DNA from 2 places in the Massilia sp. METH4 genome. Region 1 is predicted to be linked to the other one. Evidence: riboswitches for the same ligand, from Rfam matches in the RefSeq annotation. Region 1 holds a riboswitch; the other holds the start of a gene.
The links. A riboswitch is a leader RNA that binds a small molecule or an ion and turns the genes downstream of it on or off. The one in region 1 is predicted to bind thiamine pyrophosphate.

Region 1 (7,607 bases):
GCAGAAGTGCGGGCCGCACATCGAGCAGAAGTGGGCGACCTTCGACGATTCCTTCGGCAGCGTCTCGTCGTGGAAGGCGCGTGCGCGGTCGGGGTCCAGGCCGAGGTTGAACTGGTCTTCCCAGCGGAATTCGAAGCGCGCCTTCGACAGGGCGTTGTCGCGGATCTGCGCGCCGGGATGGCCTTTCGCCAGGTCGGCCGCGTGGGCGGCGATCTTGTAGGTGATGATGCCTTCCTTGACGTCGTCCTTGTTCGGCAGGCCCAGGTGCTCCTTCGGCGTTACGTAGCACAGCATCGCGGTGCCGTACCAGCCGATCTGCGCGGCGCCGATGCCGGAGGTGATGTGGTCGTAGCCGGGGGCGATGTCGGTGGTCAGCGGGCCAAGCGTGTAGAACGGCGCTTCGCTGCATTGCTCCAGCTGCAGGTCCATGTTCTCCTTGATCAGCTGCATTGGCACGTGGCCGGGGCCTTCGATCATCACCTGCACGTCGTGCTTCCAGGCGATTTGCGTGAGTTCGCCCAGCGTCTTCAGTTCGCCCAGCTGCGCCTCGTCGTTCGCGTCGTAGATCGAGCCGGGACGCAGGCCGTCGCCGAGGCTGAACGACACGTCGTACTGCTTCATGATTTCGCAGATGTCCTCGAAGTGCGTGTACAGGAAGTTTTCCTTGTGGTGGGCCAGGCACCACTTGGCCATGATCGACCCGCCGCGCGAGACGATGCCGGTCAGGCGGTTCGCCGTCAGCGGCACATAGCGCAGCAGCACGCCCGCGTGGATCGTGAAGTAGTCCACGCCCTGCTCCGCCTGCTCGATCAACGTGTCGCGGAAGATTTCCCACGTCAGGTCCTCGGCCTTGCCGTTCACCTTTTCCAGCGCCTGGTAGATCGGCACCGTGCCGATCGGCACCGGGCTGTTGCGCACGATCCATTCGCGCGTTTCGTGGATATGCTTGCCGGTCGACAGGTCCATCACCGTGTCGCCGCCCCAGCGGATCGCCCACGTCATCTTCTCGACTTCCTCGCCGATCGACGAGGTGACGGCGGAGTTGCCGATGTTGGCATTGACCTTCACCAGGAAGTTGCGGCCGATGATCATCGGTTCCAGTTCCGGGTGGTTGATGTTGGCCGGGATGATCGCCCGGCCCCGCGCGATCTCCTCGCGCACGAATTCGGCGGTGATCTCCTGCGGGATGGCGGCGCCGAACGATTCGCCGCGGTGCTGGCGGCCCAGCAGTTCGGCCATCTTGGTGCCCAGCGGGCCGGCCGCCCGCATCGCTGCGATGTATTCGCGGCGGCGCATGTTCTCGCGGATCGCCACGAATTCCATCTCCGGCGTGACGATGCCCCGCTTCGCGTAATGCATCTGCGTGACGCAAGCGCCGGCCTTGGCACAGCGCGGAGTGCGGTGCAGGTCGAAGCGCAAGGCATCGAGCGAGGCGTCGGCCAGGCGCGCCTTGCCGTAGTCGGACGTGGGACCCGGCAGCTCCTCGGTGTCGCCGCGCTCGGCGATCCAGGCGGCGCGCATTGGCGCCAGGCCGGCGCGGATGTCGATGGCCACGGCCGGGTCGGTGTACGGGCCGGACGTGTCATACACGGTCACCGGCGGATTGACTTCGTGGCCGAACGAGGCCGACGTGTCGGCCTGCGAGATCTCGCGCATGGGTACGCGGATATCCGGGCGGCTGCCGGTCACGTAGATCTTGCGGGAATTGGGCAGCGGCGCGATGGCGGCGCTGTCGACTTCGGCCGTGCTGGCCAAGAATTTCTGGTGGGCGTTCATTTGGCTCCTTTGGGCAGGAGCCAGCAAAGGAGATCCGGACGTGCGCGACCAGACTTCAGGTGCGACGAATCCTTGAGCTTCCCTTCGCTGGCATTATCCAGATCAGGTTCGGAGGGTATTTCTCACCCGCGCATGGCTGTAGCCGAGCGCAGGACCCCTAGCGTTTGCCGCCTTCGATGAAGGCAGCGGCGTCATTATAGACACGAACCGTGCCTTTACTGCAAGCACTACCGCCTATAATCGGTATCTCGACGAAAGGATAACGATGCACAAACGGGTGGCCGCCGTGCTGGCGGCGATGCAGATGGGCGTGGCGATGGCGCAACCGCAGGCGCCCGCCCGCACGGCCACGCCGGCGGAACAGGAATCGTTTTTCGACTGGTACAACGCGAATCATGAAGCACGTGGCCTGCTGCGCCCGCAGTTCACCGTGAAGGAGGACGCAGGAAAACGCGGCAAGCGCAGCGCGCGCCAGGTCACGGCCGTGGTGGACGGCCCGGCGCAACGTGCGGTACTGCCCCTGTGCCGCCAGCCCCGCAGCGTGTACGCATACCATGCACGCGCCCGCAAGGATGAGCGCTGGAGCGAAGCGGGCCCGCCGCAGACGCTGGTGTGGATCCACCACCAGCCGCAGTGCGGCGCCCAGCCCGACAATCCCGTGCGCCTCCTGCAACCCTTGCAGGAGATGGACATCCTGATGCTGCTGCAATCCTACCGGTCGATCCTGGGCAGCGCGCGGTTGCTGATGGCCGGGAACACGTCGTGCGCGCCGTCGCGCTCGCGCGCCTTCCGCCTTGCGGGCCTCGATCGCGGCAAGGATGGCTTGCCCGTACTGGTGTTCGAAAGCGATATCGCCAGCGAAGCGCGCGTGTCCGTGCGCCGCACCCGCAACGAACTGCTGCCGTGGGCCGTGGCCTGCACGGCGCCAGACCGCCAATAATTGTTGCATAAAGGCTACATCCGGCTATTCTTCGCCCCTCCGCTCTGCTAAGCCTGCCTGCACTACCGGCGGCCCCACCCCAGCCGCCATCGATGCCCGCGCATCGTCGACCCGCCTCCCACCCCGCGCGACACAAACGGATGCCCGGCATCCACCACAGGATCAACAAGAAAGCGAAAACACATGCGGATCAACCTGCCCGTTACCGGCAATGAAGTCTTCCTCGAGGAAGGCAAGACCATCGTTTCCACAACGGACCTGCAAGGCAACATCACCTACGCAAATCCCTATTTCGTCAGCATTTCCGGCTTCACCGAGGAAGAGCTGATCGGTGCGCCGCAAAACATCCTGCGCCATCCGGACATGCCGGCCGAGGCGTTCGCCGACATGTGGCGCGCGATCCGCCGCGGCTATCCCTGGACCGGCATGGTCAAGAACCGCTGCAAGAACGGCGACTACTACTGGGTGCTGGCCAATATCACGCCCGTGATCGAGAACGGCCAGCCGGTCGGCTACATGTCCGTGCGCACCAAGCCGAGCCGCGACATGGTCGCGCAGGCGGCGGCGGCGTATGCCGCGTTCAAGGATGGCAAGGCGCACGGCCGGCGTATCCAACGTGGCAAGGTCGTGGCCGACGGCCCGCTGCATCGCCTGGCGGCGCGCCTGCGCCCCTCGCTGGCGACCCGCCTCGTCCTGGCCGGCGCCCTGCCGGCCGCGGTGCTGGCGGCGTGCGCGGCAAGCCTGTTCGGCAGCGGCAGCAATGCACTGGCCACACTCGCCGTGCTGGCGGCGCTGGCCGCGCTGTACCTGGGCTGGTCGCTGCATGGCGCCGTCGTCGCGCCGCTGCGCTCGGCGACCGGCCTGGCGCGGCAGATGGCCGGCGGCGACCTGACGGCCAGCTTCGCCGCGTCGCGCGACAACGAAGCGGGCGAATTGCTGGCCGCGCTGCGCCAGATGAGCATCAACCTGCGCAGCATCATCGGCGACGTGCGCAGCAATTTCGCCCATATCGAACGGGCCACCAATGAGATCGCCGCCGGCAATATGGACTTGTCCGGCCGCACCGAATCGCAGGCATCGAGCCTGCAGCAGACGGCGGCCAGCATGGAGCAGCTCAATTCCACCGTGCGGCAAAGCGCCGGCAACGTGGCCGATGCGGACCGCCTTGCCGGCCAGGCCTCCGAAGTGGCGGGCCAGGGCGGCGAACTCGTGTCGCAGGTGGTGAGCACGATGGACGGCATCAGCGCCTCGTCGCACCGCATCCTCGACATCATCGGCATCATCGACGGCATCGCGTTCCAGACCAATATCCTGGCCTTGAACGCCGCGGTGGAAGCGGCGCGCGCGGGCGAAAAGGGGCGCGGCTTCGCCGTCGTGGCATCGGAGGTACGCGCGCTGGCGCAGCGTTCCGCTTCCGCGGCGAAGGAGATCAAGGAGCTGATCGACCAGTCGATCGGCAAGGTCGAAGCGGGCACGAAGCTCACCAGCAGCGCCGGTGCGATCATGGCCGAGGTGATCGCCTCGGTGGCGCAGGTGAAACAGGTGATGAACGAGATCTCGCACACCGCGTCGGAACAGAGCCTGGGCATCGGGCAGGTCAACCAGGCGGTAGCGTCGATCGACGACATTACCCAGCAGAATGCGGCGCTCGTCGAGCAGGCCGCGGCCGCCGCCGGCGAGCTGTCGCAGCAGACGCGCTGCGTGGCGCAGGCGATCGCCGTGTTCAAGGTGCAGAAACAGGCGGGCCGGCGGCCGGCACGGCTGGCGGCATAAGCGCGGCGGCGACCAGCCGCCAGGGGCTGTGCAATTCGCGGGTAAAAGGGGGCGCCGGCCGATGCCGGGGCCCCCTGCCTACTCTATAATGGCCGTTTTCGCCAAAATCACACATCCCGGATCATGGAATTAGCCAAGTCTTTCGAGCCTGCCGACATTGAACAGTTCTGGCGCAGCGAGTGGGAGAAGCGCGGTTACTACGCCGCTTCGATGGACCTCTCCAAGCCCTCCTTCAGCATCCAGCTGCCACCGCCGAACGTGACCGGTACGCTGCACATGGGCCACGCGTTCAACCAGACGATCATGGATGGCCTGACCCGCTACCACCGCATGCTGGGCCATAACACGGCCTGGATCCCGGGTACCGACCACGCCGGCATCGCCACGCAGATCGTGGTGGAGCGCCAGCTCGACGCGCAGAAGATCTCGCGCCACGACCTGGGCCGCGAAAAATTCGTCGAGAAGGTCTGGGAGTGGAAGGAAAAGTCGGGCTCCACGATCACGGGCCAGATGCGCCGCCTGGGCACCTCGCCGGACTGGAACCGCGAATACTTCACGATGGACGAGCCGCGCTCGAAGATCGTTTCGGAAGTGTTCGTGCGCCTGTTCGAGCAGGGCCTGATCTACCGCGGCAAGCGCCTGGTGAACTGGGACCCGGTGCTGGGCACCGCCGTCTCCGACCTGGAAGTGGTGTCGGAAGAGGAAGACGGCTCGATGTGGTACATCCAGTACCCGCTGGCCGACGGCTCCGGGCACCTGACGGTGGCGACGACGCGCCCGGAAACGATGCTGGGCGACGTGGCCGTGGCCGTGGACCCGACCGACGAGCGCTATGAAGCGCTGGTCGGCAAGATGCTGAAACTGCCGCTGGTGGGCCGCGAGATCCCGATCATCGCCGACTCGTATGTCGACAAGGCCTTCGGTACCGGCTGCGTGAAGATCACGCCGGCGCACGACTTCAACGACTATGCGGTGGGCCAGCGCCACAACCTGGACATGCCGTCGATCCTCACGCTGGACGCGAAGATCGCCGACACGGCGCCGGAAGCGTATCGCGGCCTGGACCGCTTCGCCGCCCGCAAGCAGATCGTGGCCGACCTGGAAGCGCAAGGCCTGCTGGAACAGGTCAAGCCGCATAAACTGATGGTGCCGCGCGGCGACCGCACCGGCGTCGTCATCGAGCCGATGCTGACGGACCAGTGGTTCGTGGCGATGAGCAAGCCGGCACCGGAAGGTACCTTCAACCCGGGCAAGTCGATCACCGAAGTGGCGCTGGAAAAGGTGGCTACGGGCGAGATCAAGTTCGTGCCGGAGAACTGGACCACCACGTACAACCAGTGGCTGAACAACATCCAGGACTGGTGCATCTCGCGCCAGCTGTGGTGGGGCCACCAGATCCCGGCATGGTACGACGAAGCCGGCAATATCTTCGTTGCCCGCAACGAGGAAGAAGCGCAGGAAAAGGCCAAGGCCGCCGGCAGCACCGGCGCGCTGCGGCGCGACAGCGACGTGCTGGACACGTGGTTCTCGTCCGCCCTGGTGCCGTTCTCCACGCTGGGCTGGCCGGAAGAAACGCCCGACCTGAAGGCATTCCTGCCCTCCTCCGTGCTGGTGACGGGCTTCGACATCATCTTCTTCTGGGTCGCCCGGATGGTGATGATGACCGCGCACTTCACCGGCAAGGTGCCGTTCGAGACCGTGTACGTGCACGGCCTGGTGCGCGACTCGCAGGGCCAGAAGATGAGCAAATCGAAGGGCAATACGCTGGACCCGATCGACCTGATCGACGGCATCGGCGTGGACGAGCTGGTGGCCAAGCGCACCACCGGCCTGATGAACCCGAAGGCCGCCGAAAAGATCGAGAAAGCCACGCGCCGCGAATTCCCGGAAGGGATCGCCGCCTATGGCACCGACGCGGTGCGCTTCACGATGGCCAGCTACGCCTCGCTGGGCCGCAACATCAACTTCGACCTGGGCCGCGCCGAGGGTTACCGCAACTTCTGCAACAAGCTGTGGAACGCGACCCGCTTCGTGCTGATGAACACGGAGGGCAAGGATTGCAGCGCCAGCGACGCCGACCTGTCGCAGGCGGACAAGTGGATCATCTCGCTGCTCAACCGCACCGAGCAGGAAGTGGCCAAGGGCTTCGCCGACTTCCGCTTCGATAACATCGCCAGCGCCATCTACAAGTTCGTGTGGGACGAATACTGCGACTGGTACCTGGAACTGGCCAAGGTGCAGGTGCAGCAGGGCACGGAAGGCCAGCAGCGCGCCACCCGCCACACGCTGCTGCGCGTGCTGGAAGTCGTGCTGCGCCTGGCGCACCCGGTGATCCCGTTCGTGACCGAACAGCTCTGGCAGACGGTCGCGCCCCTGGCTGGCAAGGGCGACACCGAAGGCAAGTCGATCATGACGCAGCCCTATCCGGTCGCCAACGAACGGGCCATCGACGAAGGCGCGGAAGCGTGGATCGCCGAACTGAAAGGCTTCACGGATTCGACCCGCAACCTGCGCGGCGAGATGAAGCTGGCGCCTTCCGTGCGCGTGCCGCTGATTGTCGAGGCGACGGGCGCGGACAAGGACAAGATCGCCGCCTTCGCACCGTATGTGCAAATGCTGGGCAAGCTCTCCGAAGTGCAGATCGTCGACACGCTGCCGGAATCGCCGGCCGCGGTGTCCGTGGTCGGCACCACGAAGCTGATGCTGAAAGTGGAGATCGACGTGAAGGCCGAGCGCGAGCGCCTGTCGAAGGAAATTGCGCGCGTGGAAGGCGAGATCGCCAAGGCTTCCGGCAAGCTGTCGTCGGAAAGCTTCGTGGCGCGTGCCCCGGCCGCCGTGGTGGCGCAGGAAAAGGAACGCGTGGCCAACTTCACGGCCACGCTGGACAAGCTGCGCGAGCAGTTCGCCAAGCTGCCGGCCGCGTAAGCCGCCGCAAGCCGCCGAAAGCCGGACCGGGCTCGCCCGCTCCGGCTTTTTTTTGCCTGCGCTACACTGCCGGGATAACCACGACATGGAGACCTGCGATGCGTACCCTGCTCTGCGCTGCCCTGCTTTCCGTCACCACCCTGCCAGCCTTCGCCGACGACACTTCCGCCGTCGGGCTCTGGAAAAACATCGA
Region 2 (7,607 bases), 2.9 Mb from region 1:
CTGGCGCAACGCATCGTGCGCGCCAAGCGCACGCTGGCCGAGGCGCGCGTGCCGTTCGAGGTGCCCGTGGGGCACGAACTGGTGCGGCGCCTGGAATCGGTGCTGCAAGTGATCTACCTGATCTACAACGAGGGCTACTCGGCCAGCGCGGGCACCGACTGGATGCGGCCGGCCCTGTGCGACGAGGCGCTGCGGCTGGGCCGCATCCTGGCCGAACTGGTACCGCGCGAGCCGGAGGTGCACGGGCTCGTGGCGCTGATGGAAATCCAGTCCTCGCGCGCCCGTGCCCGCATCGCCGCCGACGGCGCGCCGGTGCTGCTGCTGGACCAGGACCGGGCGCGCTGGGACCAGCTGCTGATCCGCCGCGGCCTGGCCGCGCTGGAGCGGGCCGGCCGGCTCGGCAAGGGCCTGGGGCCCTACGGCCTGCAAGCCGCGATCGCCGCTTGCCACGCGCGCGCCCGCAGCGCCGCCGACACGGATTGGCAAGGCATTGCGGCGCTGTACGATGCGCTGGCGCAGCTGGCGCCCTCGCCCGTCGTTGAGCTCAACCGCGCCGTGGCGCTGGCGATGGCGTTCGGACCCGCCGCGGGTCTCGAGGTGGCCGATGCGCTCGTCGATGAACCCGCGTTGAAGCACTACCACCTGCTGCCCAGCGTGCGCGGCGATTTCCTGTTCAAGCTGGGGCGGTACGAGGAGGCGCGCGAGCAATTCCTGCGCGCCGCGGGGTTGACGCAGAACGAGCGCGAACGGGCGCTGTTGCTGTCGCGGGCGGCGGCGTGCGCGCCGCTGCCGCAATGAGACTCAGGGTACCTCGCGGGCGCCTTCGCCGCGCGTGCGCAGGTAGCGGGGCAGGCTGTCCGCCAGTTGCAGCCAGCGCAGGTGGCTTTGCATGAAGGTGTGGTCGTCCGGCGGCACCAGCTCGGGATCGTCCAGGCTGGCCGTGGTGACATCGAGTTCGCCGGGGGACCGGTCGTCCTCGAACGTCAGCTGCGTGCCGCAGGCGGCGCAAAAGCCGCGGCGCGCGCCGGGACTCGAGTGATAGAAGGCCGGGCTGCCGGCGGAAAAATGCAGCCCGGCGCGCGGTACCGAGAACCATGCCACGCAGGGCGCTCCGCTGGCGCGGCGGCACATCGTGCAGTGGCAAAGCGTGCTGTTGAACGGTTCGGCCGTGACCACGTAGCGCACCGCTCCGCAAAAACATCCTCCCTGGTGCAACTGCATGGCCTTCTCCTTGCAGCCCTAGTCGAGCAATTTCGTCAGCAGCAGCTCGGTCGACCCGTAGCCGAACAGCGAGTCGCTTTCCAGCCCCGCCGTTTCGTAGGGTACCGACACTTCGCGCTCGGGCTTGGCGGGATCGTCCGCGTAGGTGGCCTGCCAGGCGCGCTTCAACGCGTCGGAACGGCGGATGAAGACGGGCACGGGCCAGTCGTTGCGGTCGAAATGCTCGGCGTCGCCGAGCACCGGCCAGCGGCCGTTGGCCAGCGCCATGTCGCCCGTGCGGATGGCCTTGAGGGCATCACCCGCCTTCAGGCCCTGCACATCGGCCAGCATGGGCATCGTGGCCCGCTTCGGCCCGAACAGATAGGCCAGCATGATCTTCCCCTGGGGCGACATGCGGGCGACAAGCCCGGTCGCGTAGCCGCCATTGATCAGTGGCACGGCAAACCAGCTTCCTTCGTGATACGGCTGCTTCATTCGATTCTCATTGTGTGGACTGCCTTACATATTTTCGTCGTAGCGATATTGGGCGGCGATCGGGCCGGCCTTGAACAGCGCATCGCGCAATTCCTTGTCCAGCTTCGGGTCGCGGCGGCGCACCCATTCGATCAGCATCGCCACGTGCTTCCGCGTGCTGTCGCGCTGGCTTGCCAGCACGAGCTTCAGCTCGGGGTCGGTGCAGGCCGCGAAGCGCTGGTTATACATGTCCAGCGCGCCCAGCCGGTCGATCAGCGAGGTCAGCGCACGGTGCATGTCCAGCACCTGGGCGTCCAGGCCCTCGCGGTGTTCAACGACGTGTTCCTGCGTCATGGCAGCCTCCTGTCGGCGTGGAACGATGGACTGACACAAAGGGTCCCACCAAGGGTCACATCAAGGGTCACATCAAGGGTGACATCAAGGATAACATCGAGGGTGATATTGTCGGTCCAAGCCCATGTTTCCACAAGTATAACAATGCGCCCGGACCGATGGCGCACGACATTGTAGTCAAATGTGATAAGCTTTCGGCTTCGCTAGGGGTCCTGGAATGCGTTTTCCGGGTGAGAGATACCCTTCGTACCTGATCTGGATAATGCCAGCGAAGGAAAGCGCAAAGCAGTGTTCGTCACCAGTCGGTTCCTCCGAACCTCCCCGAACTTACCCTCCTGTGCTCCTCGCTGGTTCGACAAAGAACTAGAACTAGAGAGCACACCGATGAACAAGACCACCATCTCCGCCGCCGCGCTGGCCATCGCGCAGGCCACACACGCATCCGCCGCTTTCGCCCAGCAAGCCGACCCGGCGATGACGGAAGTCATTGTCACCGCCGTGCGCGGCGCCGCCGACCGCGCCTCGGTGGCCGGCTTCGCCGAAACGCCGCTGCTGCAAACGCCCGCCTCGGTCAGCGTGATCACGCGCGAGCAGATGCAGGACCTGAACATCCGCTCCACCACCGACGCGGCGCGCTACGACGCCAGCATCAGCGACGCCTACAACGCCGTCGGCTATGCCGAGCAATTCTCGATCCGCGGCTTCAAGCTCGCTAACGCCACCAGCTACCGCAAGGATGGCCTGGCAATTTCGGGCGACACCCAGATCCCGCTGGAGAACAAGGAAAGCATCGAGGTGCTGAAAGGCCTGGCGGGCCTCACCGCCGGCGTCGCCGCGCCCGGCGGCGTGGTCAACTATGTGACCAAGCGCCCCACCAACACCACGCTGCGCTCGGTGCTGTTCGAAGTGAGCGAGCGCGGCACGCTGCTCGGCACCGTCGACCTGGGCGGCCGCTTCGAGGACCGCCGCTTCGGCTACCGCATCAACGTGGCCGGCGAGCGCCTGCGCTCCTACGTGGAAGGCGCGGATGGCCGCCGCAGCTTCGTATCCGGCGCATTCGACTGGCAGATCTCGCCGCGGGCGCTGCTGCAGGTCGACGCCGACTACCAGAAGAAGTCCCAAGTCTCGGCGCCGGGCTTCCAGCTGATCAACAACGTGTCGCTGCCGGACGTGGATCCCGCCACCCTGCTGAACGACCAGCCGTGGAGCTATCCGGTCGCCACCGAAAGCATGAACTTCGGCGCCCGCTTCCAGTACCAGCTGGCGCAGGACTGGAAGCTCGAGGTGAAGGCCAACCGCCACGTGTTCAAGCGCGACGACTACACGGCCTTCCCGTACGGCTGCTCGGCGCAGGAACTGTATCCGGGCTTCTGCGGCAACGGCGACTACGACGTGTATGACTACCGCAGTCTCGACGAGCAGAAGAAACCGCTGGCGGCGCAGGCCATGCTGCAAGGCCGCTTCGCCACCGGCGCGCTGACGCACGACCTGTCGACCGGCCTGGCCTACTACGGCAACAAGGAAAGCTGGGGCGAGGACGTGTACGAGTATGCCGGCACCAGCAATATCTACCATCCGGTCGTCGTGCCGCCGCGCAGCGACCTGCAAACCGGGCCGTCGTTCGTGCAGCGCAAGGACAACGAGCGCGCCGTGTTCGTGCAGGACATCGTGGGCATCACCAGCGAGCTGAAATTGCACGCCGGGGCGCGCTACGTAAAACTGAAGCGCGACGAGCTTGGGGTGGCCCCATCGAGCGCCAGCTTCTGGCTGCCGAATGCCTCGCTGGTGTACAGCCCGCGCGGCAACCTGTCGCTGTACGCGACCTATGCCCGCGGCCTGGAACACGGCGGCATCGCGCCGATGGAGACGACGAACGAGAACCGCGCCCTGGCGCCATCGAAGTCGAAGCAGGTGGAACTGGGCGCCAAGGCGGAAATCGCCGGCATCAGCATGGCGGCGGCGCTGTTCCAGATCGAGAAGGGCCTCGAGTACATCGACGCCACCAATACCTTCGTGCGCAATGGCCAGGCGAAGCATCGCGGTGTCGAATTCTCGGCGCAAGGCAAGGCCACGCGCGAGCTGACGGTCGGCGCCTCGCTGGCCGCGCTGAACACGAAGCAAAGCGGCACCGGGCAAAGCATCTACGACGGCAAGCGGGTGACGAACGTGCCGGCCATCCGCTCCACCGTCTTCGCCGAGTATGCGGTCTCGCCGGCGTTCAAGGTGAACGGCGACTGGCAGTTCGCCGGCAAGAAAGCGTTCGACGAGGAGAACACCGTGTTCGTGCCGAAGTACCACGTGGCCAACTTCGGCGCCTCGTACATCACGCGCGTGAACGACATGCCGCTGGTACTGCGCGCCCAGGTGCGCAACGCCTTCGACAAGTTCTACTGGCGCGACGTCACGCCCGACCTGGGCGGCTACCTGATGCCGGGCCTCGGGCGCACGTTCCGCGTGTCCGCGCAGCTGAATTTCTGATGTTTTACAGCTGAGCTCATGTCCCTTGGTGCCAGGTACCCATGGGACACGGGCTCAGCTATTGCCCAGCATCGGCGTCAGCGGTTGCCAGCCATTCGCCCCGCGGGGAACCGTGTGCGCAGGTTATGCCTGCTAACGCGTAGCAAGTTTTTCTGGCTGAGCCCGTGTCTCGCGGTGCCTGGCACAAGAGACAGCATCAAGAGACAGCACAAAGAGACACGGGCTCAGCCACGCCCCAACACCTCTTCGACCTGCCGCAGCCGCTGCTCCAGCGGCCCGTGAATGCGCACGTGCGGGATCGCGCGGGCGGCGAGTTCTTCGGCGAGGATCGCGTTGACGGCGGCGCTCTGGTCTTCCGGCTCGCGCTGCAAGCCATCCGGCTTCCACGGGATGTCCGGGGCGCACACCAGCGTCACGTCGTAGCGGCGCGCCGTCACCAATTCCCCCAGCTTCGGATCGATACGCCCAAAGTAATGGCGGCTGTACACGGCCGTCATCAGCGGCGTGGTGTCGCAGAACAGGAAACGGCTGGCGCGCGCCAGGGCGAGGTCTTCGCGCGCGGCCTGGGTCTCGGCGATGTGCAGCTGGTCGCCCTCGACCGGCACGCGCTCGCGCAGGTCGACGAACTCGCGCAGGTATTCCGGCACCCACGCGTCCCGGTAGCGCTCGGCCAGCGCCTGGGCCAGGGTGGTCTTGCCCGACGAGGCGCTGCCCACGATCGCCACGCGCATCGTCCTCATGGCAGCACCATCGCTTCGCTCGCCTTTTCGTTGGCCAGCATCGACTTGCGCCAGGCCAGCAGGCCGATCGCGGCCATCACCACGAAGAGCCCGTACAGCAAGGCGGTCAGCATCAGGCCCTTGTGCACGTACAGCGCCACGTACAGCACGTCGACGATGATCCACACATGCCAGTTCTCCAGCTTCTTGCGGGACAGCAGCAGCTGCCCCACGAGGCTGCCTGCGGTGAGGAACCCATCGGCGAACGGCACGTCGGTATCCGTGAACGTCATCAGGAACCAGGCCAGGGCGATGAAGCCCACGATCCAGCCGAGTGCCGCGGCGGCCCTGCCCGCCCCCGGCAGTTGTGTCACGGGCAGGCGCGCATGCGTCTCGTCGCCATGCAGCCACTGGTACCAGCCCCAGATCGACACGGTGATGAACACCAGCTGCAGGCCCATGTCGCCGTACAGCTTCGCCTCGAAGAACACCACGCCATACAGTGCCGACGAGAGGATCGCGAACAGCCACGCCCAGTGGTTCTGGCGGATGTTCAGCCAGACGGTGGCGATCGACAGCGCGAAGGACAGCAGTTCGAGCGGTGTGGTGGAGAGGCCGAGGAGGTGGAGGGTTTCGTTCATGAGACAGCTCAGGGGGACGGCGGATTATGCCACGGGGGTGGCCGCCGAACCATATCGGCTGGCATACAGCGTGGATCACGGCCTCGATCGATGAGAATTCTCACCAATTATTGCATATTGTTAATTTTAGTGGATTGCAGAATAATGGACGAAATTTTCACGTATCCTCATGAACCGCTCATTCCTGCTCCTCTTCGCCCTGCCCGCCCTGCCCGCATTCGCCCAGGCGCCGGCCGCCACCATCCCGATTTCCGCCTTCGTCAAGCAGGAACAATTCGCCCAACCCCGGCTGTCGCCTGACGGCAAGCACCTCGTCGTCACCGTGCGCATGCCGATCGGCAAGCGCGACGTGCCAACGATGACGTTCTACAGCCTGCCCGACCTGAAGATGGAAAGCGTGGTGCGCCTGCCCGCATTCCAGGTGCCGCTCACGTATGACTGGGTCAGCAATACCCGTCTCGTGGTGCGCAAGGGCCGCGAGGAAGGTTCGCGCGAGATTCCGTCGTCGTATGGCGAGGTGCTGGCGATGGATTACGACGGCAAGAAGCAGGAATACCTGTACGGCTTCGAACGCTTTAAGAATTCGGCCCGCACCAGCGGCTATGCCGACGACTACGGTTCCGCGTTCATCGCCGACATTCCCGCCCGGCCCAATGGCCGGGCCTTCCTTTCCGCCCACCTGTGGGACGCCGATTTCAGCGAATTGCTCGACGTCGACACGCAGAGCGGCAAGCGCCGGTCGGTCGCGCGCGTGCCCTACCCACGTTTCGGGTTCAATGTGCAGAACGATGGCGAACCGCGGTTCGCCAGCGGCAACGACGAAGCGGCGCTGTTCACGCTATTACGGCGCGAAGGCGACAATTGGATCCGCGTCCCTCGGGAAAAGACCGGCACGCTGCTCGATCCATTCGCTTTCTCGGCCGATGACCGCGAGTTCATGGCATGGCATTCGCGGCACGGCGAACCGCACGTGCTGGTGCGGGAAGATCTGGCCACCGGCGCGCGCCGGGTGGTGGCCGAAGATGCCAACGGTTCCATCAACAACGTCATGTTCGGCAGCAGCCGCTACCTGCCGATCGCCGCGTTCACGTCCGTCGGCAAGCCGCAGGTCCGTTACCTCGAGCCCGACAGCAATGCCGACGTCGCGTTGCACAAGCAGCTCGCCGCGCAGTTTCCCGGCGACGTGGTGCGCTTCCTCAATGCCACACAGGATGGGGCCAAGCTGCTGTTCGTCGTCCAGAGCGATCGCGATCCGGGCACTTATTACCTGTTCGACCGCGCCACCGGCCGCGCGGACATGCTCTTTGCCGCCATGGACTCGCTCGATCCGGAGCAAATGGCCGAGCGCAAGCCGATCTCGTTCAAGGCACGCGACGGCTTGCAACTGCACGGTTACCTGACGCTGCCGCGCCAGCCGGCGGCCGGCAAGCTGCCACTCGTGCTGATTCCCCATGGCGGCCCGCACGGCCCCCACGATGGCTGGTACTTCGACACGGATGCCCAATTCCTCGCCAGCCGCGGCTACGCCGTGCTGCAGGTGAACTTCCGTGGCTCGGGCGGGCGCGGTGAAACGTTCCAGGCGGCGGGCTACCGCCAATGGCGCGGCAAGATCATGGACGACCTCGTCGATGGCGTGCGCTGGGCCACCGACAACGCCGGCATCGACGCCGATCGGATGTGCGTCTACGGCGTCAGCTTCGGCGGCTATGCCGCCCTCACGCTCGCCTCGCGCGAGCCAACA

Region 2: it holds a riboswitch for thiamine pyrophosphate, as region 1 does, so the genes downstream of both, V6Z91_RS29450 (TonB-dependent siderophore receptor) here and thiC (phosphomethylpyrimidine synthase ThiC) in region 1, are expected to answer to the same signal.

What each region holds. Positions count from the first base shown of each region.
Region 1 covers NZ_CP146614.1:2,773,445-2,781,051, reverse strand. The annotation lists gene thiC (phosphomethylpyrimidine synthase ThiC) at 1-1,776, opposite strand, end outside; TPP riboswitch at 1,839-1,945, opposite strand; gene V6Z91_RS12310 (hypothetical protein) at 2,042-2,716, shown strand; gene V6Z91_RS12305 (methyl-accepting chemotaxis protein) at 2,900-4,489, shown strand; gene V6Z91_RS12300 (valine--tRNA ligase) at 4,613-7,414, shown strand; gene V6Z91_RS12295 (DUF2147 domain-containing protein) at 7,513-7,607, shown strand, end outside.
Region 2 covers NZ_CP146614.1:6,769,238-6,776,844, forward strand. The annotation lists gene V6Z91_RS29430 (RNA polymerase sigma factor) at 1-798, shown strand, start outside; gene V6Z91_RS29435 (GFA family protein) at 802-1,221, opposite strand; gene V6Z91_RS29440 (Imm26 family immunity protein) at 1,240-1,695, opposite strand; gene V6Z91_RS29445 (hypothetical protein) at 1,720-2,028, opposite strand; TPP riboswitch at 2,224-2,322, shown strand; gene V6Z91_RS29450 (TonB-dependent siderophore receptor) at 2,413-4,506, shown strand; gene V6Z91_RS29455 (ATP-binding protein) at 4,731-5,246, opposite strand; gene pnuC (nicotinamide riboside transporter PnuC) at 5,243-5,866, opposite strand; gene V6Z91_RS29465 (alpha/beta fold hydrolase) at 6,036-7,607, shown strand, end outside.